2 linked regions of the Streptomyces venezuelae genome follow. The protein of the gene in region 1 interacts with the protein of each later gene in a pairwise test. Links are inferred from orthologs where the notes say so. Each region holds a gene or a part of one and is shown in the gene's direction. Other genes may lie near its edges.

What was found.
Region 2: the proteins of paaC (region 1) and DEJ51_RS32810 interact in binary tests that used the Escherichia coli proteins (3 or more experiments, as listed by UniProt). The link is inferred for Streptomyces venezuelae from one-to-one orthologs.

What each region holds. Positions count from the first base shown.
Region 1 is NZ_CP029189.1:3,820,447-3,835,403, reverse strand. The notes cover bases 4,899-7,898. They hold paaC (1,2-phenylacetyl-CoA epoxidase subunit PaaC), read left to right. Parts: upstream 4,899-6,026; coding sequence 6,027-6,770; downstream 6,771-7,898. Other genes in these bases: paaE (1,2-phenylacetyl-CoA epoxidase subunit PaaE), read left to right, coding at 7,271-7,898; paaD (1,2-phenylacetyl-CoA epoxidase subunit PaaD), read left to right, coding at 6,764-7,270; paaB (1,2-phenylacetyl-CoA epoxidase subunit PaaB), read left to right, coding at 5,746-6,030; paaA (1,2-phenylacetyl-CoA epoxidase subunit PaaA), read left to right, coding at 4,899-5,749. Also shown: phenylacetic acid degradation protein PaaN, read left to right, coding at 1-96; DEJ51_RS16885 (MerR family transcriptional regulator), read right to left, coding at 102-776; DEJ51_RS16875 (TrmH family RNA methyltransferase), read right to left, coding at 1,794-2,555; DEJ51_RS16870 (HTTM domain-containing protein), read right to left, coding at 2,724-3,905; DEJ51_RS16865 (DUF5819 family protein), read right to left, coding at 3,890-4,552; more of paaA, read left to right, coding at 4,688-4,898; more of paaE, read left to right, coding at 7,899-8,377; DEJ51_RS16835 (acyl-CoA dehydrogenase family protein), read left to right, coding at 8,525-9,667; DEJ51_RS16830 (rhodanese-like domain-containing protein), read right to left, coding at 9,699-10,043; DEJ51_RS16825 (hypothetical protein), read right to left, coding at 10,113-10,874; DEJ51_RS16820 (DUF2252 domain-containing protein), read right to left, coding at 11,033-12,433; DEJ51_RS16815 (response regulator), read right to left, coding at 12,491-13,150; DEJ51_RS16810 (sensor histidine kinase), read right to left, coding at 13,160-14,866. UniProt on the Escherichia coli protein: Component of 1,2-phenylacetyl-CoA epoxidase multicomponent enzyme system which catalyzes the reduction of phenylacetyl-CoA (PA-CoA) to form 1,2-epoxyphenylacetyl-CoA. The subunit C may be essential for structural integrity of the alpha subunit.
Region 2 is NZ_CP029189.1:7,400,652-7,415,608, forward strand. What follows is about bases 417-3,416. They hold DEJ51_RS32810 (response regulator), read left to right. Parts: upstream 417-1,565; coding sequence 1,566-2,267; downstream 2,268-3,416. Other genes in these bases: DEJ51_RS32805 (sensor histidine kinase), read left to right, coding at 417-1,569; melC2 (tyrosinase MelC2), read right to left, coding at 2,225-3,070; melC1 (apotyrosinase chaperone MelC1), read right to left, coding at 3,067-3,416. Also shown: more of DEJ51_RS32805, read left to right, coding at 1-416; more of melC1, read right to left, coding at 3,417-3,453; DEJ51_RS32825 (glutamate decarboxylase), read left to right, coding at 3,811-5,202; DEJ51_RS32830 (NAD-dependent epimerase/dehydratase family protein), read left to right, coding at 5,272-6,198; DEJ51_RS32835 (RNA polymerase sigma-70 factor), read left to right, coding at 6,232-7,083; DEJ51_RS32840 (sigma-70 family RNA polymerase sigma factor), read right to left, coding at 7,109-8,740; DEJ51_RS32845 (bifunctional 4-hydroxy-2-oxoglutarate aldolase/2-dehydro-3-deoxy-phosphogluconate aldolase), read left to right, coding at 9,235-9,855; DEJ51_RS32850 (PfkB family carbohydrate kinase), read left to right, coding at 9,858-10,871; DEJ51_RS32855 (glycoside hydrolase family 18 protein), read right to left, coding at 11,070-12,395; DEJ51_RS32865 (PE-PGRS family protein), read left to right, coding at 12,827-14,338; DEJ51_RS32870 (VOC family protein), read right to left, coding at 14,414-14,812; DEJ51_RS32875 (N,N-dimethylformamidase beta subunit family domain-containing protein), read right to left, coding at 14,957-14,957. UniProt on the Escherichia coli protein: Member of the two-component regulatory system DpiA/DpiB, which is essential for expression of citrate-specific fermentation genes and genes involved in plasmid inheritance.

The sequences.
Region 1 (14,957 bases):
GGTTCCGGTGGCAACCCGGCGGCCAACGCGGCCCTGTGCGACGGCGCCTTCGTCGCGAACCGCTTCCGTGTGGTGGAGGTCCGCCGCCAGGCGTGACCGCGTCACGCAGACCCCCGGCCCGGGTGGACCGCGCCCACCTCCTCCCGCTCCTGCCGCTCGTCGGCGAAGAGGCGGGAGGAGGCGTCCACCTGGGCCATCCTGCGCAGGGCCGCGAACACCGCGTCGCCCACGACCGTGCCCACGACCACCGCCTCGACGAGGCCCTCGCGGTCCGCCCGGCGGGCCGTGTACTCCAGGTCCGCCCGGGCCACCCGCTCGGCCGCGTCGGCGTAGTCGTCGAGCAGTTCGGCGAAGGAACCGTGGCCCACCCGGTCGAGTGAGGCGAGCGCGGACACGAGCGCGTCGGCCGCCTTGTTGCCGGGCCGGACGTGCCAGCCGCGCGCCTCGATCAGCCGTGTCACCCGCTCCCGGGCCAGCACCGCCTCGGCGTCGTCGGGACCCCCGCCGTCGCCGTACTCCGGCACGAGCCGCTGGGCCGCGGCGCCGAGCACCTTGTGCACAGGCCGCTCCTTGTCGTCGATGGCCACGAGGACGTCCCCGATGGCCGCCACCGACAGGCCGCCGACCTCCAGCAGGGCACGGATCAGCCGCAGCCGCCGCTCGTGCCCGTCGTCGTAGCTGGCCTGGTTGGGACTGCTCAGCTCGCCCGGCGGGAGCAGGCCCTCCCGGACGTAGTACTTGATCGTCGGTACCGGAACCCCGGTTCGGCGGCTCAACTCTCCGATGCGCATGGCGTGTTCACTCGTCTCTCCTTGCCCCGTCCCCGCCCATCATAGATAGTGGGGCTATCAGATAGCGGCAAGCGTCACTATCCATTCCTTGGGGGACCCATGTCTGCGTTACCCATGTCTGCGTTACGCACCTGGCACCGTCCACTGACCCTGTTCGCCGGCGTGATGGCGGTGTGGGCCGTCGGCTCCGCCGTGGGTCTCGCGGTCGACGGCCGCGTGCTGGTCGGCGCCCCGATCTGGGCCAAGCCCTTCAAGTTCGCCGTCTCGTTCGTCGGCTACGCGCTCAGCCTGGCCTGGATGCTCTCCCTGGCCGTCGCGGCGCGCCCGCGTCTGCGCAGGCCCGCCTGGTGGGCCGGTACCGTCGTCGCCGCGGCGAGCATGGTGGAGATGCTGCTCATGACGGGCCAGGTGATCCGCGGCCGGCAGAGCCACTTCAACCAGCAGACCCCCCTCGACGCGCAGATCTACGGCGCCATGGCCGTCACCGTCGTCGTGCTGTGGACGGCCACGCTCGTCATCGCCGTCCTGCTCTTCCGGTCCCGCGCCGCCGACCGGGCCACCCTGTGGGCGATCCGGATCGCCGCCGTCCTCGCCCTCGCGGGCGCCGGAATCGGCTTCCTGATGACCAGCCCCACCGAGGCCCAGCTCGCGGTCGACGGCGTACCGGTGGCGGGTGCCCACAGCGTGCGCGTGCCGGACGGCGGACCCGCCATGCCGCTGACCGGCTGGTCGACCACCGGCGGGGACCTGCGCATCCCGCACTTCTTCGGCATGCACGCCCTGCAGCTGCTGCCGCTGCTCGTGCTCGTCCTGGGCGCGCTCGCCGGACGCTTCGCCCTGCTGCGCCGGGAGCGGGTGCGGCTGCGGCTGACCCTGCTCGCGGCCGGGGTCTACGCGGCGGTGTTCGCGCTGGTGACCTGGCAGGCGCTGCGCGGCCAGGCGCTGCTCCAGCCGGACGGGGCGACGCTCGGCGCGGCCGCGGCGATCCTGGCCGGAGGCGTCCTAGGAGTCCTCGCCGCCCTGTTCGCGGACCGGGGGACCGCCCCAGTGGAAGAGGGTCATGGCCACGCTGGTGGCGAGGTTGTAGCTGGAGACCTGGGGGCGCATGGGCAGGGAGACGAGGTGGTCCGCCCGGGCGCGCAGCTCCGGTGAGATCCCGTGGCGCTCCGAGCCGAAGGCGAGCAGGGCGTCGTCGGGGAGGGTGAGGGCGCGGATGTCCGTGCCCTCGGGGTCGAGCGCGTAGAGCGGCCCGGGCGGCAGCTCGTCCAGGGCCAGGCGCTCGACGGTGGTGGCGTAGTGCAGCCCGGCCCCGGCCCGGACCACGTTCGGGTGCCAGGGGTCGAGGTCGCCGCGGGTCACGACTCCGGTGGCGCCGAAGCCGGCGGCGAGCCGGACCACGGCTCCGACGTTGCCCAGGTTGCGCGGGTTGTCCAGGACGACGACCGGCGCCGGCCGGGGCATCCGCCGCAGCCCCGCGAGGCCGGCGGCCCGGTCGGTCCGTGCCGCGAGGGCCGCGACCCCGGTGGGGTGCACGCGCGGCAGCAGCTCCTTGAGCCCGGCCCGCCGCACCAGCCGCGCGACGTCGGCCTCGACGTCCGGAGCCAGCTCGCGGGCCAGGGCCCGTACGGCGCCGGGATCCTCGGCGACGGCCATCCGTACGTCGGCTCCGAACCGCAGGGCGTGCTTCAGCGCGTGGAACCCGTCGAGCAGCACGAGATCCCCCGCCTGCCCGGCCTCCCGCCATTCCCGCACCGTGTCGTCCATACCCCGACCCTACGGTCCCCCACCCCACCACCCACCACACGGCCCTCACCCAGCCGAATCCAGCCCAGCCGGGACACCATCCAGCCCCGCCGGGACCATCCAGCCCCGCCGGCGTTTGAGGCGCGGGGTCCGGGGCGGAGCCCCGTGGAACGGCGCCGCAGGGCCCCGTCAGCGCGGCCCCGGCACGGACACCGGCTCGCCCCCGGCGGCATCCGGCACAGGCTCCCCCACCCGCACCCGCGAGCCCCGCGCAGCGACCACCGCCCCCACCCACACCAGAAAGCCCGTCGGCAGGAACACCGCGTCCGCGGCGATCATCGCCAAAGAGAAGAACGGCAGCCCCAGCAGCACCGCGATCCCCGCGTGCTCCAGCATCGTCAGCGCCAGCAGCACGTTCTTGATCCGCCGGTTGAAGAGCGTGAACGGAAACGCCACCTGCACCGCCACCGTCCCGTACGACAGCAGCATCACCAGCGTCCCGCTGCCCGCCACCAGCGCCGACAGCGCCGGCCACGGGGTGAAGTAGTCCAGCCCCAGCGGGTAGTACAGGGCCGTTCCGTCCTGCCACCGGGACCCCTGGATCTTGTACCAGCCCGCCGTCGCGTAGATCAGGCAGACCTCCGCCATGATCACCAGCATGCCCGCGTTGTGCAGCAGGTTGGCCAGGACGTCCAGGACCGCCCGCGCCTCGCCCTCCGGCTCGTGGCGGTCGACCAGCCACCACAGCCCGCAGACCACCCACACCGCCGCGAACGCCGCCAGCCAGCCGAAGCCGAGCCGGCCGGTGCCCCCGCCGAAGACGAACACCGCCCCCAGCACGCCCCACAGCACCGGCCCGGCCGCCCCGGCCGTCGCCGAGCCGCGCCTGCGGGCCCTGCGCGCGTCCAGCGACCAGACCTGCGCGCACCGGGTCAGGACCAGGTAGATCGCCATCAGGTGGATGACGTTGTCCCCGCCGTCGCCCATGAACACGCTGCGGTTCTGCAGCGACAGCACGCCGACCATGAAGACCACGGACGTCGCCCGTGTCCGCCAGCCCAGCAGCAGCCCCACGCTCGCCAGCACGGACAACGCGTAGACGAGCTCGAACCACAGCGTCGAGTCCGACCACATCAGCACCGTGAAGGCGTGGTTGGAGTCGATGAGCCGTTCCGCGAGCTGCCAGCTCCACGGCCCGTCCGGACCGTAGAGCTCGGCCCGGTTCGGGAACTCGCGCAGCAGGAAGAAGAGCCAGGTCGCGGAGAAGCCGATGCGGACCACCGCGCTCTGGTACGGGCCCAGCGCCTGCCCGGTGACCCGCGCGGCCGCCCGGGCCGCCGCCTCGCGGGCGCGCTTCACAGCGTCCACCACGGCAGCTCCCGGTAGTAGGTCTGGGTGTCGGTGGTCTCGGTGCTCCACTTCGGCGCGGGCACCGCTGTCGTCGCCGAGCGCAGCTGGATCCGCAGGATGGTTCCTTCCCGCAGCGCGGGGGCGAGCCGGTTCAGCGCGATGCGCCGGAGGTACTCCTCGGACAGCTGCCCGCGCTCGCCGTTCGGCCTGTTGTCCTCGTCGTGGGAGCTGGTGAAGAAGTCCCAGGCGCGGCGGAGCTCGTTCTGCCGGGTGTGGCTGGGCAGCAGGCTGTGCCGGATGGCCTCGCCGTCCTCGGCGCTCAGGTCGCGCCAGGGGGTGGTGACCAGCTCGCCGTACTCGCTCCTGACGTCCGCGCGCACTTCCACGGCGATGTTCTGCTGCAGCGGGTTGGGGGCGAAGAGCTTCCAGTTCTGTTCGAACTCGGGGTAGACCCACGCGTCGATCGTCTTCGCGTGCTGCTTGCTGAGAGTGTTGCTCGGGGCCACGTGCAGGAAGACGAGCGCGAGGTGAGTGCAGGCGGCCACCGCGACGACCCCCAGGGCCAGGGCGGTCACGACCCGGAACGGGGCGGACAGACCGGCGATCCCGGGCGTCCTCGGGGGTGGTGAAGCGGCCCCTTCGGCGGGCTCGTGCTGGTTCGAATCCATCCCCACCCGATCGTCCGGCATCCACAGGGTTGACCTCAGAGGTTGACACCCTACGGGCCGTCGACCCACCATTGAAGCGAATGAACCGAACGATCGGTCGGTCGGTCGGACGGCGGACTCTGGCAGGGGGCCGGAATGGTGGCAGTGACCCCGGAGACGGGGCCGGACACGGCTCTCGGGACGGACAGGACGGACGGGACAGGCATGACTGCTGACCTGGGCGCACAGCTCGCGGCGGCATTCGACGCGGCCGTGGCGGCCGACGAGCGCGTGGAGCCGCGCGACTGGATGCCGGACGAATACCGCGCTTCTTTGGTGCGCCAGATGGCCCAGCACGCCCATTCCGAGATCATCGGCATGCAGCCCGAGGCCAACTGGATCACCCGCGCCCCCTCGTTGCGCCGCAAGGCGATCCTGATGGCCAAGGTCCAGGACGAGGCCGGCCACGGGCTGTACCTCTACAGCGCGGCCGAGACCCTCGGCACCAGCCGCGACGAGCTGCTCGACAAGCTCCACTCGGGCAAGCAGAAGTACTCCTCGATCTTCAACTACCCCACCCTGACCTGGGCGGACGTCGGCGCCATCGGCTGGCTCGTGGACGGCGCGGCGATCACCAACCAGGTGCCGATCTGCCGCTGCTCCTACGGGCCCTACGCCCGCGCCATGGTCCGCATCTGCAAGGAGGAGTCCTTCCACCAGCGTCAGGGGTACGAGCTGCTCCTCGCCCTCTCCCGCGGCACCGAGGCCCAGCACGCGATGGCCCAGGACGCGGTGGACCGGTGGTGGTGGCCGTCGCTGATGATGTTCGGCCCGCCGGACGACGAGTCGGCGCACTCGGCCCAGTCGATGGCCTGGCGCATCAAGCGGCACTCGAACGACGAGCTGCGCCAGCGGTTCGTCGACATCGCCGTCCCGCAGGCCGAGTCCCTCGGGCTGACCCTGCCCGACCCGGACCTGAAGTGGAACGAGGAGCGCGGGCACCACGACTTCGGCGCCATCGACTGGACCGAGTTCTGGAACGTCCTCAAGGGCAACGGGCCCTGCAACGAGCAGCGGATCGGGCAGCGGCGCAAGGCCCACGAGGAAGGTGCCTGGGTGCGCGACGCGGCCGCCGCGTACGCGCGCAAGCAGACGGCACAGCAGGTGGCACAGCAAGCGGCGAAGCACGCCGGACAGAACGAGGAGGCACGGGTATGACGCAGAACTGGCCCCTGTGGGAGGTCTTCGTGCGTTCGCGCCGCGGCCTCTCGCACACGCACGCGGGCAGCCTGCACGCCCCCGACGCGGAGATGGCCCTGCGCAACGCCCGCGATCTCTACACCCGGCGCAACGAGGGCATCTCGATCTGGGTGGTGCCCTCCACCGAGATCACCGCCTCCTCGCCGGACGAGCGGGACCCCTTCTTCGCGCCGTCCGCCGACAAGCCGTACCGGCACCCCACCTTCTACGACATCCCGGAGGGGGTGAGCCACCTGTGACCGGCACCGACACCGCGCACCTCACCGGCACCACCGCCACGGCGGCACTCGCGCTCGGCGACGACGCGCTGATCCTCTCCCACCGCCTCGGCGAATGGGCCGGACACGCCCCCGTCCTGGAGGAGGAGGTCGCCCTCGCCAACATCGCCCTCGACCTGCTCGGCCAGGCCCGGATCCTGCTGTCCATGGTCGGCGACGAGGACGAGCTGGCCTACCTGCGCGAGGAGCGGTCCTTCCGCAACCTCCAGCTGGTCGAGCAGCCGAACGGCGACTTCGCGCACACCATCGCCCGCCAGCTCTACTTCTCCCTCTACCAGCACGAGGTCTACACGGAGCTCGCCCGCGGGGACGGCCCGTTCGCGCCGCTCGCGGCCAAGGCCGTCAAGGAGACCGCCTACCACCGCGACCACGCCGAGCAGTGGACCCTGCGGCTCGGGGACGGCACCGAGGAGAGCCGCAGCCGCATGCGGACCGCCCTCGACGCACTGTGGAAGTACACCGGCGAGATGTTCCAGCCGGTGGAGGGCCTCGACGGCCTGGACCTGGCCGTCCTGGAGGAGCGCTGGCTGGCCGCCCTGTCCGGCGTACTGGAGCGGGCCGGTCTCGACCTGCCCCAGGGGCCGCGCACCGGCGCCTGGGCGGCCGGGGCGGGACGCCAGGGCCTGCACACCGAGTCCTTCGGCCGGATGCTCGCCGAGATGCAGCACCTGCACCGCAGCCACCCGGGGGCCTCATGGTGACCACCGACGCCGGAACGACCCGCCTGGAGGCGGAACTGGCCGAGCTGGCCGGCTCCGTCCCGGACCCGGAACTGCCCGTGCTCACCCTCGGTGAGCTCGGTGTGGTGCGCGGGGTACGGATGCACGAGGACGGCCACGCCGAGGTCACCCTGACCCCGACCTACACCGGCTGCCCGGCCATCGAGGCCATGTCCGCCGACATCGAACGGGCCCTGACCGGCCACGGCATCCCCGAGGTGCGGGTGACCACCGTGCTGGCCCCCGCCTGGTCGACCGACGACATCAGCGCCGAAGGCCGTCGCAAGCTCGCCGAGTTCGGCATCGCCCCGCCCCGGCCGCACGCGGCCGGCGGACCGGTCCCGCTGACGCTGTCGGTCCGGTGCCCGAACTGCGGATCGACCGACACCGAGCTGCTCAGCCGCTTCTCCTCCACCGCGTGCAAGGCGCTGCGCCGCTGCACCGCCTGCCGCGAACCGTTCGACCACTTCAAGGAGCTCTAGATGGCCGCCCCCCGCCACGGCGCGTTCCACCCGCTGACGGTGGCGGCTGTCGACCGGCTCACCGACGACTCGGTGGCCCTGACCCTGCGGGTTCCCGAGGAGCTGCGCGAGGACTACCGGCACGCACCGGGCCAGCACCTCACGCTGCGCCGCACCGCCCCCGAGGGCGGCGCCGAGATCCGCCGCACCTACTCGATCTGCTCCCCGGCGCCGTCCTCGGACGGCCCGGGCCCGGAGCGGCTGCGGGTCGGGGTGCGGCTGGTGGAAGGCGGCGAGTTCTCCACCTTCGCCCACAAGGAGATCGCCGCCGGCGACGTGCTGGAGGTCATGGTCCCGGCCGGGCGCTTCGTGCTGGAGCCCGCTGCCGCCCCGGCCTCGGGACACTACGCGGCGATCGTCGGCGGCAGCGGCATCACGCCCGTGCTGTCGATCGCGGCGAGCCTGCTGGCCGCCCGGCCCGACGCCCGTTTCTGCCTCGTGCGCAGCGACCGGACGGCGGCCTCGACGATGTTCCTGGAGGAGGTCGCCGACCTCAAGGACCGGTATCCGGCGCGGTTCCAGCTGGTCACGGTCCTCTCCCGGGAGGAGCAGGAGTCCGGTCTGCCCTCCGGGCGGCTGGACGAGGAGCGGCTGGCGGCCCTGCTGCCCGCACTGCTGCCGGTGACGGACGTGACGGGCTGGTTCCTGTGCGGCCCGTACGGCCTGGTCCAGGGCGCGGAGCGGGCCCTGGGCGCGCTCGGCGTGGCACGGACCCGGGTGCACGAGGAGATCTTCCACGTCGAGGAGACCGCGCCGGCGGCCCCCCGCCCCGCGGGTTCCCCCGCCGCGGCCCACGGGCGGGTCACCGCACGGCTCGACGGCCGTTCGGGCACCTGGCCGGTCCAGGACGGCGAGTCCCTGCTGGACGCGGTGCTCCGCAACCGCGCGGACGCCCCGTACGCCTGCAAGGGCGGTGTCTGCGGCACCTGCCGGGCGTTCGTGGTCTCGGGCGAGGTCCGGATGGAGCGCAACTTCGCGCTGGAGGCCGAGGAGACGGAGGCCGGATTCGTCCTGGCCTGCCAGTCGCACCCGGTCACCGAGGAAGTGGAGATCGACTTCGACCGCTGAGCGCGGCGACGTCCCCGTCGGTCGGGTCCCCGTCCCAGCACAGGGGCCCCACCGCCTCCAGGGCCTGTCCATTTTCCAGAACCTGTTCTATCTTGACGCACCGTCAGACACGACATCGTCGGACCTGAACGCGCGGAAGGACAGGCAGTGGACTTCACCTTCACCGAGGAGCAGCAGGCCGCCGTCGAAGCGGCCCGGGCCGTCTTCGCGGATGTCGCGCCGGACGGCGTGCCCAGTCCCGCGCTGACCCCGGGGGCCGTCGCCGACGACTTCGACCGTCCGCTGTGGGCCAAGCTCGCCGCATCGGACCTGCTGAGCCTGGTCCTCGCCGAGGAACACGGGGGAGCGGGCCTGGACACCGTCGCCCTGTGCCTGGTGCTGCGCGAGGCCGCCCGGGTGCTGGCGCGGGTCCCGCTGCTGGAGCACTGCGCCACCGCCATGACCGTGCAGGCCCACGGCAGCCCCGAACTGGCCGCCGCCCTGCTGCCCGGCGCGGGGCGCGGCACGCTCGTGCTCACCGCCGCCGCCCACGGGCGCTCCGGCCACGACCCGGCCGAACTCGCCGTCATCGCCCGCCGCGAGGGCGAGGAGTGGATCCTGGAGGGCACGCAGACCGCGGTCCCCTGGGCACACGGCGCGGACTGGATCGCCGTACCCGCGCACACCGGCGAGGGCGAGGCCGTCCTCGCGCTCGTCCCGCGGGCCGCCGAAGGGCTGGCCCTCGCCGAGCAGGTCTCCACGAGCGGGGAGCGGCTCGCCGAACTCGCCCTCGACGGCGTCCGGGTGGACGGGGCACACCTCATCGAAGCCCAGGGAGCCTGGGAACGGCTGCGCCAGCTCCTGGCCACCGGAACCTGCGCGCTGGCGCTCGGACTCGGCGAGAACGTGCTCACCATGACGAGCGCGTACACCGGCAAGCGCGAGCAGTTCGGCTTCCCGGTGGCCACCTTCCAGGCCGTCGCCGTCCAGGCCGCCGACCGGTACATCGACCTGCGCGCCATGGAGGTCACGCTGTGGCAGGCCGCCTGGCGGCTCGACGCCGCGACCGGCGGCGCCGGGGGGCCGCTGCCGAGCTCCGGTGATGTCGCGGTCGCCAAGATCTGGGCCTCGGAAGGCGTACGCCGGGTCGTGCAGACCGCCCAGCACCTGCACGGCGGCTTCGGAGCCGACACCGACTACCCGCTGCACCGCTACCACGCCTGGGCCAAGCAGCTGGAACTCCAGCTCGGGCCGGCCGCCGCGCACGAGGAGGCCCTGGGCGACCTGCTGGCCGCCCACCCCCTCGCCTGAGCCGGAACAGCGGGCCCGGTGGAGACGGGGCCTAGAGCACGAAGGCCGGGTTCCCGTTGTCCGTCACCATCGGGCGCCCGGCACCGTCCCAGGCCTGCATCCCGCCGTCGACGTTCACCGCGTCGATCTCCTGGCGCACCAGGTACTGGGTGACCTGCGCGGAGCGCCCGCCGACCCGGCACATCACGTACACCCGGCGGCCGTCCTCGACCGCCTCGGTCAGCTCACCGAAGCGGGCCACGAAGTCGCTCATCGGGATGTGCAGCGCACCCTCGACATGGCCGGCCGCCCATTCGTCGTCCTCACGGACGTCGAGGACAAAGCCTTCGGAGGGCACCGCGGTGGCGTCCACCGAGGGGAGCGGTCCGAAGTTCATAGCTGTCGCCTTCTCTCTTCACGAATCTGCTGCCAACCTATCCGACCACCCGGTACGGGCGGACCGGGCTCACTGCGCGGCGAGCTCCGCCGCCAGTTCGGCCTCACGCTCGGAGACCTGCGCGAGCAGCTGCTCCGCGATCTCCTCCAGCAGCCGGTCGGGGTCCTCGGGCGCCATCCTCAGCATCGACCCGATCGCGCTGTCCTCCAGCTCCTTGGCGACGAGCGACAGCAGCTCCTTGCGGCGGGCCAGCCACTCCAGCCGGGCGTACAGCTCCTCGCTCTCGCCCGGTGCCGCCCGCTCGGGAGCCGGACCGGCCGCCCACTCCTCGGCCAGCTCGCGCAGCTGACCCTCGTCGCCGCGCCCGTAGGCCGCGTTGACCCGCGCGATGAACGCGTCGCGCCGCTCCCGCTCGCCTTCGTCCTGGGCGAGGTCGGGGTGGGCCTGACGGACCAGCTCCCGGTAGAGGCGGCGCACCTCCTCGGAGGGCCGCACCCGCTGCGGCGGCCGCACGGGGCGGTCGGTCAGCATCGCGGAGGCGTCGTCGGAGATCCCGTCCGAGCCCAGCCAGTCGTGGAAGAGCTCCTCCACCCCGGGCATCGGCATGACCAGCGAACGCGCGTCCTGCGCCCGGCGCAGGTCCTCCGGATCGCCGCTGCGGGACGCCTTCGCCTCGGCGATCAGGGCGTCCAGTTCGTCGAGCCTCGTGTACATCGGGCCGAGCTTCTGGTGGTGCAGGCGGGAGAAGTTCTCCACCTCCACCCGGAAGGTCTCCACCGCGATCTCGAACTCGATCAGCGCCTGCTCGGCGGCCCGCACGGCCCGCTCCAGGCGCGCCTCCGGGCGCTCCTCACCGGTGACGGAGGAGTCGCCGGAATCACCGGGGACTGTCTGCTCAGGCTGCTCGGTCTGCTCGCTCACCCGGCCAGCCTACGGCCCGCCCGCGTGGGCGGTGTTTCACGTGAAACACCGCCCACGTCAGACAGCCGTCAGACGCCCATCTCCGCCGCGATCCGGCCGGACCGGACCGCCGCCACCAGGTCGGCGTGATCGGCCTCGGTGCGGTCGGCATAGGCCACGGCGAAGGACGCCATCGCCTCGTCCAGCTCGTCGTTCTTCCCGCAGTACCCGGCCAGCAGCCGCGGGTCGACGCTGTGCGCGTGCGCGCGGGCCAGCAGGGCACCGGTCATCCGCCCGTAGTCGTCGATCTGCTCCACGGCCAGCGCCGCCGGATCCACGCTGCCCTTGCGGTTGCGGAACTGCCGTACCTGGAAGGGGCGGCCCTCCACCGTGGTCCAGCCGAGCATGATGTCGGACACCACCTGCATGCGCTTCTGCCCGGCCACCACCCTCAGGCCCTCGTGCTGCTCCGGGGCGGGCGCGAAACCCAGGCCGGTCAGGTGCGGCAGCAGCACCGAGGGCCTGGCCTCCTTGACCTGGAGCACCAGCGGTTCGCCCCGGTGGTCCAGCAGCAGGACCACGTACGAGCGGGTGCCGACGCTCCCGGTGCCCACCACGCGGAAGGCCACGTCCTGGATCGCGTACCGGGCCAGCAGCGGCAGCCGGTCGCCCTGGAGCGTCTGCAGGTAGGGGCCGAGCGAGGCCGCCACCGCCGCCGCCTCCCCGTCCCCGACCCGGCGCAGCACGGGCAGCGCGTCGACGAAGCGGCGGCCGCCGTCCGGCCCTATCTCCGTGGACTTGGTCGCGAACCGCGCGGAGGTGTTGTTGCGGGCCTTCTCCGAGACCCGCTCCAAGGTGCCCAGCAGATCACGGGCATCGGCGTGCGAGACCAGTTCCTCGTCGGCGATCGCGTTCCACGCGTCGAGCGCGGGCAGCTTCGACAGGAGCCGCATGGTGCGCCGGTAAGCGCCCACCGCGTCGAGTGCGGCGGCCCGGCAGGTGTCCTCGTCCGCGCCGGCCACCCGGCCCGCCAGCACCAGCGAGGCCGCCAGCCGCTTCACGTCCCATTCCCACGGGCCGAACACGGTTTCGTCGAAGTCGTTGAGGTCGATGACGAGCCGGCCGCGCGCGTCCCCGTACAGACCGAAGTTCGCCGCGTGCGCATCGCCGCAGATCTGCGCGCCGACCCCGGTCACCGGACCGCCGGACAGGTCGTGGGCCATCAGCCCGGCCGCCCCGCGCAGGAACGCGAACGGGTTCGCGGCCATCCGGCCGACCCGTATCGGAGTCAGCTCGGCGACCCGCCCCGCGTTGGACTCCTCCACCGCGCGCACGGCGTCCGGCCGCCCGGCCGGCGCCACGAAGGCGGCATGAGCCGACCGCGGCAGGCGGGCGCGCAGCGCCTTGCCCTCCTCCTTCGGCGAGCCGGCCGCCACCCTCGGCGCGAAGCCCGCCACGTCCGGAATCCGCTGACCCGCAATCGTCGCCATCGACGCCGCCCCCACCCGTTCAGTTCTGTGATCGCTTCTCGAACGGGCTGACCGTATCTACAGCCCGGCGTCCCTGGCCAGCAGCGCCGCCTGCACACGGTTCTCACAGTCCAGCTTCGCGAGGATCCGGCTCACGTACGTCTTCACGGTCGCCTCGCTCATGTGCAGCCGCCGGCCCGCCTCCGCGTTGGACAGCCCCTCGCCGAGCAGCGCCAGCACCCCGCGCTCCCGCTCGCTGAGCTCCGCCACCCGACGCCGGGCCACCTCACCGCGCACGGCGGCCTTCCCGGACGCCAGCTGGTCCACCACGTGCCGGGTCGCCCCGGGCGACAGGTAGGCGTCCCCGGCCGCTGCCGCCCGGACCGCCCCGATCAGCTCGCCCGGCGCCGAGTCCTTCAGCAGGAAGCCCGCGCCGCCCTCGCCCAGCGCCCGCAGCACGTTCTCCTTCTCGCCGAAGGTGGTCAGGATCAGCGCCCGTACCTCCGGCACGGCCCGCCGCAGCTCCCCCAGCGCCGTCAGCCCGTCCATCACCGGCATCTGGATGTCCAGCAGCATCACGTCGGGCGCGTGCGAGCGGGCCAGGTCCACCGCCTGCCTGCCGTCGGCCGCCTCGGCGACGACCTCGATGTCCGGCGCCGAGGTCAGGATCATCCTGATCCCGGCCCGGATCAGTGGCTCGTCGTCGGCGATCACCACTCTGATCACTTCGGCTGTCACACCGTGCTCCTACTGCTTGACCTCGTACGCCTGCTTTTCCACGAGCTTGCCGTCCTTGAAGCAGAACCGGAAGATCCGGTCCGTTCCCAGGCCGCCCGGCTGGTCCTCGGCCAGCAGCGCCAGACACTCCGAGCCCTCCGGCTTGGGCGGCCCCTTGCGCGCGGCCCCCGCGGTCAGGAAGTTCTCCCCGCTCGGCAGCCGGTCACGGACGGCCTGTTCCGTCTGGCCCACGTGCACCGCGTCGAACTCGTCCTGGTCGATCATCGCGTCACTCGCCGAGTCGATCATCAGCACCACTCCGGCGCCGAGCACCACCACCAGCAGCACCATCGCCGCGAAGGCGACCCCGCAGCCCACCGCGAGGCCACCGGAGCGGCTGGGCATGCGCACGGCCAGCTCCCGGTCCACCGCCTCCCAGTCCATCGGCTGCTCGCCGCCCCGCCCCCGTACCCGGCCGCGGGGGCGGGCCTGCGGCTGCGCCCGCTGCCCGAAGTCGTCGGCCACGTCCTCCACTCCGGCCGGCTCCGCCCCGTACGGGAGGACCCCGGCCACCCGGAACCCACCGCCCTCGGCGGGGCCCGCGTGCACCATCCCGCCGACGAGCCTGGCCCGCTCGCGCAGACCCGTCAGGCCCTGCCCGCCCGACACCACCTCGTCGGCCGCCGGACCCGCCGACGGCCCGTTGGCGATCTCCACGACCAGCGAGTCGTCCTCGAACCGCAGCTCCACCGCGATCGGTGCGCCCGGCGCGTGCTTGTACGCGTTCGTCAGGGCCTCCTGCACGATCCGGTACGCGGCGTGGTCGCATGCCGCGACCAGTGGCCTCGGCTGCCCCGAAGTGGTCATCCGGACGTCGGTCCCCGAGCCCCGCGCCGCCTCCACGACCCCCGCGATACCGGCCACCCCGCGCGCCGCGGGCTGGGCCTCCTCCACCGGCGCGGGCGCCTCCACCCCGTCGCGCAGGATGCCGACGACCTCGCGCAGCTCGTGCATCGCCGCCACCGACGCCTGCCGCAGCACGCCGACCGCCTCGCGCTGACGGTCGGTGAGTTTTGGATCCACCTCCAGCGCGCCGGTGTGCACGGCGATCAGCGCCAGCTGGTGGCCCAGGCTGTCGTGCATGTCCTGGGCGATGCGCTGGCGCTCGCGCAGCCTCGCCTGTCCCGCGACCATGGCCCGCTCGCGCAGCAACTGCCCGTTGCGCTCCTGGAGCGCGCGCAGCAGGGTCCGGCGCTGCGACCAGTACCGGCTGGCCAGACCCGGCATCACCGTCATCGCGAGGAACATCAGCGTGGAGAACACGATCACCAGCAGCGGTCGCATCTGCGCCGACTCGTCGATCACGCTCAGCACGATCGCCGCGGCGAAGGCCAGCGTGAAGGCGGCCAGTGCCCGCCCCACCCCGACGATCCGCCGCCCGGCCGACCAGCCCAGCAGCGGCAGGACGAAGAACGCCCCGGGCAGGGGGGTGATCACCGCGGCCCCGAGCACCAGCGTGGTTCCCGGCAGCCTGCGGCGCAGCAGTGTCAGCGCCAGCACCACCACGGCGCCCGCCAGCATGCGCGGCCCGGATCCGTTGCTGACCTCCTCGACGCCCAGGCCGAGGATCGCCACGACGCCACCGATCGCCAGGTCCCCGGCCAGCATCCGCCGGGTCCACGGCTCCGGGCCCCTCAGCCAGTCCCAGCCGGCCCGCGTCTTCGCCTTCGCATCCACGCGCCCGACCCTAGACACCCGCGCCCCCGCCCTGCCGCCCTCTTTCGTCGCGCCCGCCGCGACGAAAGTCGAACGCCGCCCCCACCCCCGG
Region 2 (14,957 bases), 3.6 Mb from region 1 along the record:
CTGGTCGTCGCGGGCTGCGCCGTCTTCGCGTACGCCACGGCCAAGGGGCAGGCCGAGGAGGCGGCCCGCCGCCAGGCCGGGGCCGTGGCCCACGCGGTGGCCGACTCGCCTTCCGTACGCGAGGCCGTACGGGGAGCGGCGGGCGGGACCGAGCCGTCCGCCCTGCTCCAGCCCTACGCCGAGCGGGTCCGCGCGGACTCCGGAGTGGCCTTCGTGACGATCATGTCCCCCGAGGGGCGGCGCTGGACCCACCCCGACCCGCGCCGGATCGGCGAGCCCTTCATGGGCAACACCGCCCGCGCGCTGCGCGGCGAGACCTTCAGCGAGACCTACACCGGCACGCTCGGCCCCTCCATCCGTGTGGTCACCCCGCTCCGGGACGAGGGCCGGATCATCGGCCTGGTCAGTGCGGGGATCACCGTCCGCGCCATCAGCGACCGGCTCGCCGCGCAGCTCTCCGCCCTCGCCTGGGTCGCGGGCGGCGCGCTCGCCCTCGGGGGCATGGGCACGTACGTCGTCAACGCGAGGCTGCGCCGTCACACTCATGGCATGAACGCGGCAGAGCTCAGCCGGATGTACGACTACCACCAGGCGGCCCTGCACGGAGTCCGCGAGGGCCTGCTGATGCTCGACGGGCAGCGCCGGATCACCTTGATCAACGACGCCGGACGCGAACTGCTGGGCCTGCCCGGCGAGGTCACCGGCAGCGGGGTGGCCGACCTGGGTCTGCCGGCCCCGCTCACCGGTGCCCTGCTCGCGGACCGGCCCCGGGTGGACGAGGTGCACCTGACCGCGGACCGGGTGCTGGTGGTCAACAGCTCGCCGGTCGCGGGCGGCGGCCGCCGCGGCACCGTGGTCACCCTGCGCGACCACACGGAACTGCAGGCGCTGACCGGCGAGCTGGACCACGAGCGGGGCTTCACGCAGGCGCTGCGCTCCCAGGCCCACGAGGCGGCCAACCGGCTGCACACCGTGGTCTCGCTGATCGAACTCGGCCGCGCGGACGAGGCCGTCGACTTCGCCACCGCCGAGCTGGAACTCGCCCAGGCCCTCACCGACGAGGTGGTCACCGCGGTGGGGGAGCCGGTGCTGGTGGCGCTGCTGCTGGGCAAGGCGGCCCAGGCGCACGAGCGGGGCGTCGAGCTGGTCGTCACCGCCGACAGCCGCCGTCTCGCCGAAGGGGGCGGACTGCCGCCGGCCAGGGACCTGGTCACGGTGCTCGGCAATCTCATCGACAACGCCGTCGACGCGCTCACCGCCGTTCCGGGGGCCCGGATCGCGGTGACGCTGCGGCCCGAGCCGGACGAGCTGCTGCTGCGGGTCGCGGACAACGGACCCGGACTGCCCGAGGGAGTGGACGTGTTCCGCCGGGGCTGGTCGGGCAAGGGTGAGGGCCGCGGCCTCGGCCTCGCGCTGGTCCGGCAGGTGGCCGAGCGCTACGGCGGTGCGGTCGTCGCGGCCCAGGGCCCGGGCGGCGGAGCGGAGTTCACGGTCCGCCTGCCGATCGCGCCCGCGACCGCACCCGTACCGGCACCCGCGCCCGCCGAGGGCCCCGGCGGCGCGCGATGAGCGGGGGCGGGGTGCGCGTACTGATCGTCGAGGACGACCCGGTGGCCGCCGACGCGCACGCGCTCTACATCGGCCGGGTGCCCGGCTTCACCGCCGCAGGCGCCGTCCACTCGCTCGCCGAGGCCACCCGGTTCCTGGAACGCAACCGCGTCGACCTGCTGCTCCTGGACCTCGGCCTGCCCGACGGGCACGGCCTGCGCTTCGCACGCGGGCTGCGCGCCGCCGGACACCCCGTCGACGTGATCGTGGTGACCTCCGCGCGGGATCTGGCCGTGGTCCGCGAGAGCGTCTCCCTCGGCGTGGTCCAGTACGTACTGAAGCCGTTCGCGTTCCCCACCCTGCGCGAACGGCTCCTGCGCTACGCCGAGTTCCGCCAGGCCGCGGGCGAGGCGGCCGGCCAGGACGACGTCGACCGGGCGATGGCCGCCCTGCGGGCACCCCGCCCGGCCGAGCTCCCCAAGGGGCTGAGCGCGCCGACCCTGGACCGGGTCGCCGCCCTGCTGCGGTCGGCGCCCGAGGGGCTGACCGCAGCAGGGGCGGCCGAGGCGGCCGGGATCTCCCGGATCACCGCCCGCCGCTACCTGGAGCACCTGGTGGACACCGGCCGGGCGGACCGCACCCCCCGCTACGGTCAGGTCGGCCGCCCCGAACTGCACTACCGCTGGCTGGCGGCGGCCGGTTCGGTGTCGAAGGTGTAGAACTTCCGGTGGTCCAGCATGTCCGCCGGGGTCACGTTGTTCCAGGGCCGCATGGTGTCGTTCAGGTCGACGACGTTCTGCGTGCCCGCGCCCGGCAGGTAGGTGGACTGGGGGTGCCTGGCCTGCCAGTCGGCCCACAGCTTGTCGATGAAGGCGTGGTGCATCCAGAACACCGGGTCGTTGGGGGAGACCCCGGTGGACATCTGCCCGCCGACCCACACGTGCACGCGGTTGTGCAGGTTGGCGCCGCGCCACCCCTCCAGGTGGTTGCGGAAGCCGTTGGAGGAGCTGTTCCAGGGCGCCATGTCGTAGACCGGCATGGCGAGTACGGCGTCGACCTCGGCCTTGGTCGGCAGCTGGGCGACGGCCGTGCCGAGATCGCGGCGCAGGTAGGCGCGCCCGTCCACCCGGACGTTTATGTTCCACCGGCCCGTCGAGTACGCGAACGGTCCGTCCATGACCTGCCCGTCGCGGGCCCGCCCGGTGCCGCCGAGGAAGTCGGCGGCGAAGAGGGAGGCGCGGGAGGTCCGGTCCACGGTCCAGTCCCAGTACGGGAGCGCCACGCTCGCGTCCACTTTCTGCAGCGCCTCCTCGAACTCCAGGAGGAAGCGCCGGTGCCAGGGCAGGAAGGAGGGGGAGCGGTGGCCGACGCGGTCGCCCGAGTCGGTGTCGCTCATGATGAAGCCGTTGTGGGTGGTGACGAAGCGGTCGTAGCTGCCGTTGCGCTTGAGCTCCAGCAGCGCCGAGGTGAAGGCGCGCTTCTCCTCGGGGGTCAGCGTGGCCTGGTTCTTGCGGACGGTCATGCCGCACCTCCGAAGGGGACGAGGGCGGCGCCCTGGAGATCGCGGACGGCGGCGCGGGCGAGCAGCTTCGGGTCGGCGAAGGTCTCGTAGTGGTTGATGACGCTGATCCAGGTGCCGTCGGCGTTGCGCATGATGTGCAGTTCCCGGCCGTCTATTCGGACGGTGGGCTGGCCGGGGGAGTGGTGGCCGCCGTGGTGGCCGCCTCCGCCTGCGGTGATCTGGATGCGACGGCCCTGGTAGACCTCGTCGACCGTGCCCGGGGTGGTGGGCTCGGCAGGGGTCGCGGCGGCGCTCGTGGCGCCCGCGGCGGCAGCGGTCAGGCCAAGGGCGGTGAGAGCACCGGCAGTTGCCCCCAAGGCCTGACGGCGAGTGATCTTCTTCATGGCCGAAGAGGTATCAGGGCTCGGGAGGGTCGTGGCCTGTATCCGGACATGCGCGGACAAGTTTCCCGTAGAACAAGTTGGATGATCTTCCCGTTCGGCGCGACTTCGGGGGCTCGAACGGGAAGATCTTCAGAGAAGACCCTACTCGGCGGTAATTTCTTCGGAGTGAGGGGGTCCATATGTGCGGGATCACACTGCAGAGTCGGCCGGAAGCAGAGTGTCAGAACCGGTCCCGAGGCGGCGTGAGGTGGCTCCAGGGTGGCTCCGGGACGACTCCGGCCGGAACATCCGGAAGATCCACGGAGGCGCCAGGTCACCCTGCCCGGTAATGCACCCGCTTGTGCCTATAGTCCCGATATGGCTCTTCATGAGACGCAGGACGCACGCGCCCTGGACGGCGACACGGACGTGTTCGCGTCCACGCTGAGTGGCCAGATCCTCCCCAAGTACAGGATTCCCGAGGACCACTCACCCACCGAGGTCGTCTACGAACTGCTCCGCAACGAGCTGCTCCTGGACGGCAACGCGGCTCAGAACCTCGCCACCTTCTGCACCACCTGGTCCGACGAGGGCGTGCACCGCCTGATGAACGTCTGCCTCGACAAGAACATGATCGACAAGGACGAGTACCCGCAGACCGCCGAGATCGAGTCCCGCTGCGTCAACATCCTGGCCGACCTGTGGAACGCCCCCGCCGGCACCACCGCGGCCGGCTGCTCCACCACCGGCTCCAGCGAGGCCGCCATGCTGGGCGGCCTCGCCCTCAAATGGCGCTGGCGCGAGCGCCGCCGCGCCGCGGGCCTGCCCGCCGACCGCCCCAACCTGGTGTGCGGCCCGGTGCAGATCTGCTGGGAGAAGTTCGCCCGCTACTTCGACGTCGAACTGCGCCAGGTCCCCGTCGAGGAGGGCGCCACCGGCCTGCGGGCCCACCAGCTCTCCCGGTACGTCGACGAGAACACCATCGGCGTCGTCGCCATCCTCGGCGTCACCTACACCTGCGACTACGAGCCCGTCGCCGAGATCTCCGCCGAGCTCGACCGGATCCAGGCCGAGCACGGATGGGACGTCCCCATCCACGTGGACGGTGCGAGCGGCGGGTTCGTGGCGCCGTTCCTCCACCCCGACGTGGTGTGGGACTTCCGGCTCCCGCGCGTCGCCTCCGTCAACACCTCCGGCCACAAGTACGGGCTCGCGCCGCTGGGAGTCGGCTGGATCATCTGGCGGACCGCCGACCTGCTCCCCGCCGACCTCGTCTTCACGGTGGACTACCTGGGGGGCGACATGCCGACCTTCGCCCTGAACTTCTCCCGCCCCGGCGGTGAGGTCATCGCCCAGTACTACCTCTTCCTGCGCCTCGGCCGGGCCGGCTACCGCAGTGTGCAGCAGGCCTGCGCCGACACCGCGCAGTACCTGGCCGGCGAGATCGCCGCGATGGGACCCTTCACCCTCCTCTACGACGGCCAGGGCGCCCTGCCCGCCGTCTCCTACAAGCTCAGCGACCCCGACACCGCCGGCTTCACCCTCTACGACCTCTCCGACCGGCTGCGGATGCGCGGCTGGCAGGTGCCCTCGTACCCGCTGCCCGCCGACCGCGACGACACCGTCATCCAGCGCGTCCTCGTCCGGCACGGCGTGACCCGCGACCAGATGGCCCTGCTCGTCACCGACCTGCGCACGGCCGTAGAACACCTGTTGGCCACACCCCCGCCCGTACCGGCCGCCGCGCCGCGGTCCGGCTTCCACCACTGACCCTCCGCGTGTGACGCGGGTCGCACCCCGGACGTGTCACGTTCGCCGGGGGCGCCTTGTCCCATGGGCATGGACGACACCAAGAACGTACTGCTGGCCGGGGCGAGCGGAGTCCTGGGACGCCACATCACCGATGCGCTCACCCGGGCCGGCCACACCGTGATCGGCCTCGGCCGCGGAGCCGGGGCCGACGTGCGGGCCGACCTGATGGACCGCGACGGGCTGCTGCGCGCCGTCGACGGCCTGCGGGCCGACACGGTGGTGCACGCCGCCACCGCCCTGCGCGCCGCTCCCATGCGGCACAAGGACATGTTCGCCACCGACGACCTGCGGGTGACCGGCACCAGGAACCTCATGGAGGCCGCCCGCGTGCTCGGTGCCCGCCGCGTCGTCGCCGAGTCGATGGTCTTCGGCTACGGCTACCGCGACTTCGGCGACCACGTGATCACCGAGGGGACCGACCCGTTCGCCCCGGCCGGCGACCGCGCGGTGGAACGCCACCTCCAGGGCATGCGGGTCAAGGAGGAGCTGGTGCTGGGCACCGACGGGATCGAGGGCATCGCGCTGCGCTTCGGGCTCTTCTACGGCGCCGGAGGCACCGAGACGCTCGTGGAGATGCTGCGCGGGCGCAAGGTGCCCGCGGTGGCCGACCGCGGACGCGTACTGCCCTGGGTCGACCTGGCGGACGCCGGCCGCGCCGTGGCCCTCGCCGTCGAAGGCGGCCGCCCGGGCCGCGCGTACAACATCGTGGACGACACCCCGACGGGATTCGGCGCGCACGTACGCGCGGTCGCCGCGGCGTACGGCACACCGAAGCCGATGACCGTGCCCACCTGGATGATGCGCCCCTTCCCCTACCTCCACCGCATGGTCACGACCAGCATGCACGTGTCCAACGCCCGGGCCAGGGCCGAGCTGGGCTGGGCGCCGGGTCACGCGGGCTGCGCCGAGGGGCTGCGCGCACTCGCCGGAAGCCGGCCCGGCCGACGCCCTTGATCACCGGGGTCCGGGAATGACACCGTGGTGATCATGAGCGAGGATTTCGAGGAACACCGGCGACTGCTGTTCGGCACGGCCTACCGCATGCTGGGCAGCGTCGCCGACGCCGAGGACATCGTGCAGGACGCCTGGCTCGCCTGGCACCGGGCCGACCGCACGGCGGTCGGGAACCCCCGGGCCTACCTGGTGCGCACCGTCACCAACCTGAGCCTCAACCGGCTCAGGTCGGCCCAGGTCAAACGTGAGGCGTACGTCGGGCCCTGGCTCCCCGAACCCCTGCTCACCTCGCCCGACATCGCCGAGGAGGCCGAACTCGCCGACACCGTGTCCATGGCGGTCCTGGTCGTACTGGAGACCCTGACCCCGACCGAGCGGGCGGTCTTCATGCTCCGCGAAGTGTTCGGGTACTCCCACGCCGAGGTCGCGGAGGTCGTCGGCAAGTCGGAGGCGAGCGTGCGCCAGTCCGCGCACCGGGCCCGAGAACACGTCCGGGCGCGCCGCCCCCGCTTCACGGCCAAGGCGGCCGAGCAGCGCGAGATCGTCGAGAAGTTCCGGCAGGCCTGCCTCGGCGGGGACCTCGGCGAGGTGCTCACCGTCCTCGCCCCCGACGTCGTCTCCTGGGCCGACGGCGGCGGCATCGTCACCGCTGCCCGCCGCCCGGTGTACGGAGCCGCCCATGTCGCCCGCTGGTGGCTCGGCGTGCTGGCCAAGGCCGAGGGCGACGGCGCGATGCACCTCGCCGAGATCAACGGCGAGACCGGACTGCTGCTCGTCCACCAGGGCGCGACCATCGGCGCCATGACCTTCGAGGCCGCCGACGGCCGGATCACCGCCCTGCGCGTCACCGTCAACCCGGAGAAGCTGCGGGGCCTGCGGCCCTGAGGCCGAGGCCCCCGGGGGCCGCTTCCTACCGTGCGCCGAAGTTCTGGGTCCACCAGGGACCGCCCGCGCCCTGGTGGATGCCCACGCCGATGTCCTTGAAGGAGCAGTTGAGGATGTTGGCCTTGTGACCCGGGCTCTTCATCCAGGAGTCCATCACGGACTGGGCCGTCTGCTGGCCCCGCGCGATGTTCTCCCCGTACGTCGACCAGCGGTACCCGGCCGCCGTCGTCCGGTCGCCCGGGTCCCTGCCGTCCGGGCTGGTGTGATCGAAGTAGTCCCGGGCCGCCATGTCGTCGGAGTGCCCCTGAGCGGCCGCCCGCAGCTGCGGGTCCTCCTTGAGGGGGCCGCAGCCGGCCGCCGCCCGCTCGCTGTTGACCAGGGCCACGACCTGACCGGCCACCCCCGACGGCGGGGCGGGCGCCGGCTTGGCCGCAGAGGCCTTCGGGCTCGGCGACTTGCTCTTGGACGGCGTCGGGCTCGGGCTCGCCGACGCACTCGGCGAGGCGGAGGCCGACGGGGAGGGCGAGGCGGACGCGGAGGGGGAGGCCGGCTCCGACGGCGGACCGGCCGATTCGGTCGCCGAAAGCGCCGCCAGCGGGCTCGCGGCCGGAGCCGCGCCGTCCTTCGTGCCACCGGAACCGGGCAGCCCGCCGAGGTACACGAGCCCGCCGCCCGCGACGCAGGCGGCGAGCACCGCACCACCGACCACCCGGCGGCGGCCCTGCCGCCGCCTGCGCAGTGCGCCGCGGCCACCGCCGCCCGTGTCGGCCACCGGGGTGAGCTGCGTGGCCGCATCGTCGAAGCCATCGCCGAAGCCGCCGTCGAAACCTTCGGCGAAGGCGACGCTCGCGGGGGCGAAGCCCGCCGCCCCCGCCGACTTCATCCCCGCCAGCAGGGCCGCCGAGACCGGTACCAGGGCCAGACCGGCCAGCAGCCCTTCCGCCGGAACCAGTCCGCTCCACAGACCGGAGCAACGTACGCATTCACGGGCATGGCGGGCTATTCGCTTGCGCCACAGCGCCGAGGGCTGCCCGTCCCAGCCCGCCATCACGGTCCGCAGCTCCTCGCACGCCGGACGGGTGTCCAGCGCGCGCTCCACCACACGGGCCGACTCCAGCTGCGCCTTCATCCGCTGCACCCGGACCGCCGTGTGCTGCGGGGTCAGCTCCAGCGCACCGGCCACCTCGGACCGGGTCAGCTCCCCGGCGCACTCCAGCCACCACAGCGACAGCAGCGCACGGTCCTCGGGCTCCAGCCAGCGGGTGGCCCGGGCCGTCTCGCGGCGCTGCCCGGCGAGCTGGAGGCGGACGACGGTCAGGTCGACGAAGTCGGCGCCGGGGTCGGCGACATCGCTCGCGGCCTCCAGGGTGCTCTCGCCGTAACCACTCTGCCGGGCCTGCCAGTGCGCCCGTACGCGGTTCATCGCGATCGCCACCAGCCAGGACCGGAAGCTCTCCTCCACGCGCAGGCCGCCCAGCCCGTCGAGCGCCCGCAGCATCGTGTCCTGCACCACGTCGTCCACGTCGCAGGAGCCGTTCAGGGCCCGCCCGACGATGTTGTAGACGAGCGGGAGATGGGTGCTGACGAGCTCGTCCTGCGCGCGCAGGTCGCCCGCGCGGGCCGCTGCCACAAGCGCTGCGGTGTGCTCAGTAGTCATGTGATGTTCCCTGTCCGTACCGGCGGTCGATGATGCCCGATACATGGGAGACCGTCGACGGGGGCGTCGATAACAGTTATCCGGAAGAATTTTCCAGAAGAGTTTTCCGGGCCCCTCCACCGGGGTCGCAGCGACGGCGTGTGCGCGTGCCGCGGCATGCGGCCGTCCGGAAGGAGGACCGGTCCTCGCTCCCTCCAGCTTGCGGACGCGGATGACGGTCCGCCCGCTGTGCAGGGCCAGATGGACCGCCCGGCCCGTGGCTGCCCGGGGCGCGCGGACGGTGCGCCGGCTGCCGCCCCGTCCATTGACACGGGCGCTCCCGGCACGGGTAGGGTCTAGACCACGTGGTTCCGCCATGCGGTATGCCGTTCCACCACGTGGAACAGGCACGTGGAGCGAAGGGGAGGGGTCCGTTGCCCGACCACCCGTCAGGTCACCTGTCAGGCCATCCGTCAGAGCGTCCGGCGGGCCGTGCTCCGGAACACCTCTACGCGGTGCTGGCCGCCCAGCGGGTCCTGCCCGTGCTGCGCGACGCCGACGCCGACGAGGCCGTCCGTCACACCGCCGTCCTGCTCGCCGCCGGCTGCCGTGCGGTCGAGCTCACCACCTCCACCCCCGGCTGGGCCGCCGCCGTCACCCGCACCGCCGCGCTGAGCGACCGCCACGGCCGGCCGGCGCTCATCGGGATGGGCACGGTCACCACCACCGCGCAGGCGGAGACGGCCCTCGACGCGGGAGCCGCCTTCCTGGTCTCCCCCTACCCGGCCCCCGAGGTCCGCGCGGTGGCCGTACGCCGCGAAGCCGTCTTCATCGAGGGCGGGTTCACCCCCGGCGAGATCGCCGCCGCCGTCCGGGCCGCCGGGGTGGCCAAGGTGTTCCCGGCGCACGTGGGCGGCCCCGGGTTCGTCCGCTCCCTGCGGGCCGTCCTGCCCGGGGCGGTGATCGTCGCGACCGGCGGGATCCGGCCCGCCGAGGTCGCGGACTGGCTCGCCGCCGGCGCGACGGCCGTCGGGATCGGCGGCGGCCTGCCGTCCGACCCGGGCGAACTGGCCGCCGTGTTCGCCGGGGCCGCCGCGCCGTGCTGCGCACCCTGCGACGCCGCCGCGGGACACTGACCGTGGCCGCGGAGGCAGACACCCGCTACGACGTCCTCGTACTCGGCGAGGTCCTCGTCGAGATCCACGCGGGCACCGCCCTGCGTGAGGCCGCCGACGGAACCCCCGCCCGTATCTCCTACTCCGGGGACGCCCTCAACGCGGCGGCCGCCGCGGCCGCGGCAGGCGCCCGTACGGCCCTGCTCGCCGTCATCGGCGACGACGAACTCGGCGTCCCGCTGCTGAACCGGGCCGCCGGACTCGGCGTGGACGTCTCCCACGTCCGCCGCGCCCCGCACCCCAACGGTGCCTACCTGCTCTGCGCCGACACCGACGGCGACCGCGAGTTCGTCTACTGGCGCACCCGCAGCGCGGGTTCCACCCTCGGGCCCCGCCACATCGCGTCCTGGCACGAGCTGCTGACCCGCTGCGGAGCACTCGTGACCAGCGGCATCACCGGCGCCCTCTCACCGAGCAGCCGCGACGCCGTACTGGCCGCGGCCCGCCTCGTGCACGGGGCCGGCGGTCACCTGACCTACGACCCGAACTTCCGGTCGCGGCTGACCGGCCGGGACGAGGCGCGCGAGCTGCTCGCCCGGATCGCTCCGCTGACCGGGCTGCTCAAGACCTCCTGCCCGGCCGACGCGCAGGCCCTCGTGGGCACCGCCGACCCGCGCACCGCCGCGGCCCGCTGCCGCGCCCTGGGCGCCCGTACGGTCGCGGTCACCGCGGGCGCCGGACGGCTGCTGCTGGACGACGGCACACGGGCGGTGTACCACGCCGTGCCGGGCAATCCCGAGCCCGTGGACGCGACCGGGGCAGGGGACTGTTTCACCGGCACGACCACCGCCCGGCTCGTCCTCGGGGACACCCTCGCGGACGCCGTGGCCTACGGCGCGGCCGCCGCCTCCCTGTCCGTCTCCGGCCGTGGCGGCACCGGGCGCGTCCCCGCCTTCAGCGAGACCGCCGCACTGGCCGCCTCGCACCGGCGGGCCCCGTCGCGTGGAAGCGGGCCCTCGCGGACCGCCGGGGAGTGAGGGCAGGGTGCCGGCGACGGCGGCGACACCGGTCGCCGGCACCGCTCGGGAGGCCACCGCGCGATCCGGACGGGACGGCCTGGTGGCGGGGCAACCGCCGGGCCGGACGGTGTTCCGCGGCCCGGCGGCGCCGGTCTCGGGGGACCCCGGTCGCCGGTCCCGGTCGGCCTCCCCGGTCAGCGGCCGTGCAGGCCCCGGTCAGCGTCCGCGCAGGCCCCGGTCGACGGCCGTCATCAGCTCGCCGTCCGCGGTGTCCGCGTCGAGCGACCAGAACATCGCACCGCCGAGCCCGTGTTCGCGGATGTACCCGGTCTTGGCCCGCAGCACCTGGGGGTCGTCGTACGTCCACAGCGTCGTGCCGTCGAAGAGCCAGGCGTGGCCGCCGCGCCGGTCCCGGTGGAGCGTGTAGGTGCCCGAGTCGGCCAGCTTCTTCAGTGCCTTGTAGTCCTCGTACCCGGCGGCCCACGTGGCCGGTGCCGGGCCCGTGGCGGGCTGCCCCATGCCGTCCCCGCCGCCGCTGACACCGGTCCAGCCCTGGCCGTAGAACGGCATGCCCATCACGAGCTTGTCCGCGGGCGCGCCGCGCCGGAGCCAGGCGTCCACCGTGCCGTCGACGCTGAAGTCGCCCCGAGCGCGGAGCGCGGACTGCTGGGCGGTCCTCGGCTCGCCGGAGACGTGGAAGTCGTAGCCCTGGAGGGTCACGAAATCGAGGTCGCGCATGATCCGGCGGACGTCGAAGCCCGCGTCGATCTTGGCGGGGGCGGTCGGGACGAAGGCGCTCAGCTCGTACCGGGTCTTCTTCTTCTGGCTCCGCGCGTACGCGTCGAGCTGCGTGCGGAACTCCTTCACGAGCGCGGTGAAGTTCTGCTTGTCCTCGGGCCGGTACCTCGTGTCCGTGTCCCCCGCGGAGCCGGGCCACTCCCAGTCGAGGTCGATCCCGTCGAAGACGCCCGCGGCCGCCCCGGCGCCGCCGCGGGCGCCGTCCTGCGGGAGGTTGCCCTTGATGTACAGGTCGATGCAGGACTCGACGAAGGCCTTGCGGGAGGCCGGGGTGAGCGCGGCGTCCGAGAAGTGCGTGGACCAGCTCCAGCCGCCGAGCGAGATCAGCACCTTGAGGCCGGGGTGCCTGGCCTTGAGCTCGCGCAGCTGGTTGAAGTTGCCGGCGAGCGGCTGCTCGCCGGTGTCGGCCACCCCGTCGACGGAGTTCGCGGCGTCGAGCGGGCGCACGTAGTCGGCCCAGGCGTCGGCCTCGCCGGGCACGTTCCCGGTGAAGCACCTGCCCTGCGGACTGATGTTGCCGAAGGCGTAGTTGATGTGGGTGAGCTTGCCGGCGGAGCCGTTCGCCTCCAGGTCCTGGACCTGGAAGTCCCGTCCGTACACACCCCATTGGGTGAAGTAGCCGACCTTCTTGTACGGACGGTCGTGGCCACCGTCGGCCTGCGCGGCGGCGGCGGGCGCGAAGGCGGTCAGCAGGGAGAGGGAGCAGGCGGCGACGGCCAGCCTGCCGAGCATGCTGCGGCGCATGGGCTTCCTTTGCGGATGCGGGGAGCGGGGCGTGTGCGCGTGCGCGGTGCATGCCGGAAACTATTGGTCTGGACCAGGGTGGTCAAGGGGGGCGGCGGAAACCCGCCCCGGGGAGCGGCCGCACGGAGCCGTCGGCCCCGGCCGGGAACGCGCGCCCCGCCGAACCGGGAATTGATTGGATCTCCCGGCCCGTTCGTGCCATGGTTGGTCCCACCGAAGGGGTGTAGCTCAGCTGGTCAGAGCGCCGGTCTCCAAAACCGAAGGCCGCAGGTTCGAATCCTGCCGCCCCTGCAGCACCGACGGCACGCCCGTCGAGAACGCCCGGCCGCGAAGGACTTCTCGCGGCCGGGCGTTGCCGTTTCCCCGGGCGTTCCCGCATGCCCCGTCCGCGGGTGTCACAGGTCCGCCGGACATCGTCTACCGTCCTTCGGATGGGGACAGACGTACGAGGACGCGACGACCGATGGCCGGACCCGGACCGGGGGCCGCAGGCCGGACCGGGCCTGCGGCGGGCCTGGTTCCGGGGACTGAGCCTCAACGCGGCCGCACCGGACGCCATCCTGATCCGTCTGCTGGACCTGGACATGGCCCCGTACGTCCTGGTGCGACGAGACCCCTCACCCGCCGTCGTCGACGCCGCCGTCGACCACCCGGACCGGCGCGTCCGCGGCAGGCTCGCCGAGGTCCCCGCATCGCTGCGGCTCTCCGCCGCCCAGTGGTCGCGGCTGGTGCTCGGCGAAGCCGGCGGTGCCCGGCGCCGGCTGTTCCTGGAGGCCGCGGCCCTGTCCGGGCGGGGGCTGACGCGGGAGGCGTACGAGACGCTGGCGGCGGACCCCTTCGGCCCGGTCCGGGAGGAACTGGCCGGGATGCCGGCCCTGCCCCTCCCGCTGCGCCTCGCCCTGCTGGCGGACCCGCTCCCGCAGGTGCGGGCCGCGGCGTGCGGGGCCGCCTGGCGCGGCCTCGACGACGGGGCCCGGGCCCGGCTGGCGGCCGATCCCGCCCCCGCCGTACGGACCGCCGTCACGCTCGCCCGGCACGAGGAGGCCCCGCTGACGGCCGAGTTCTTCGAAGCCGTCGGGGACCGCCACCTCCTCGGAAGCCACCGGCTGGAGGCGGACCTCGCCCTGCGGCTCTGCACGGACCAGGACCCCCGGCTGCGCCGGATCCTGGCCGGCAACCCCTACCTCGGGCCCGAACCGGTCCGCGTCCTCGCCGCCGACCCGGACGGTGACGTACGGCTCGCCGTGTCCCTGCGGCCCGAACTGACGGAGGAGCGGCGGGCCGCCGTACCGGTGGACATCGACCCCCGGACGATGCGGCGGACGGTCGCGTGGGTGGAGGCACTGCACGAGGACGAGGAAGCCATGCGCCGGCTCGCGGCATCCGCGCACCTCCTGCTGCGCAGCAGCGTCGCGACGGCCCGACGGCTGCCGCCGGACGTCGTGGCGCTGCTGGCCCGGGACGAGGACCGGGTCGTACGGCTCTTCCTCGCCGAGCGGTGCGACGACGCGCCGGCGGACATGCTGCTGGAGGTGTGGCAGTGGTGGAACGGGAGCTACTCCACCCCCGACCGGCCCTACGGCCACCCGAACTTCCCGCGGCGCGACCTGCTCCGCTACGCCGGCGACCCGCATCCGCGGCTGCGGCAGCTCGCCCTGGACGACCCGGACTCCACGGCCGGCCTGGTGGAACGGTTCAGCGGGGACGAGGACGCCGAGGTACGGCTGCGCGCCGCCACCGACCCCCGGCTGTCGCCGGACGCGCTGGTCCGGATGCTCGACGACCCGGACAGCGGGGTGCGCGCGATGGCGGCGCGGCATCCGCGGATGCCCGTCTCCGTCCTCGTCGCACTGCTCGGTGACGAGCGGACGGCGCAGGACGCGGCACGGAACACGGCACTGCCGGTGGCCGTCATGGAGCGGATGACGGCCCCGGGGACATGAGGTAAGCCACCGGACGGGCCGGGGGGCGAGTGGACGTACTCGCCCCCTCCGCGCCGGGTGCCGCTCGGCCGAGGGCTACTCGGAGCCCGGCTCCTGGTAGCCGTACGGGCGGGTGATGATCTCCATCCCGTGGCCGCTCGGGTCCGTGAAGTACACCCCGCGGCCCCCGTCGTTGTGGTTGATCTCGCCGGGGTGCCGCCCGTGCGGGTCGGCGAAGTACGGGACCCCGGCCGACCGGATCTTCTCGAACGCCGCGTCGAACTCCTCCTCGGAGAGGAGGAACGCGTAGTGCTGCACGGTGATCGACTCGGCGGGGACGGTGGCGAAGTCCAGGGTGACGCCGTTCGCGGTCTCGACGGGGACGAAGGGTCCCCACTCGGTCCCGACCTCCAGGTCGAGGACGTGTGCCAGGAAGGTGGCGGACTCCCGGTTGTCACGGGAGTGGACGATCGTGTGGTTCAGCTGGACGGACATGGGTGGATGCCTCCGAAAGGCACTCACGGCGCCTCCATGCCTCACCCGGCCGGTGACCGGCACGCGATGCCGTGATCACGATCCTAGACACGCCCTTCGGGTGAAGTCCACCGTTCGGCACCTGCCCGCACCCGGCCCGGTACCT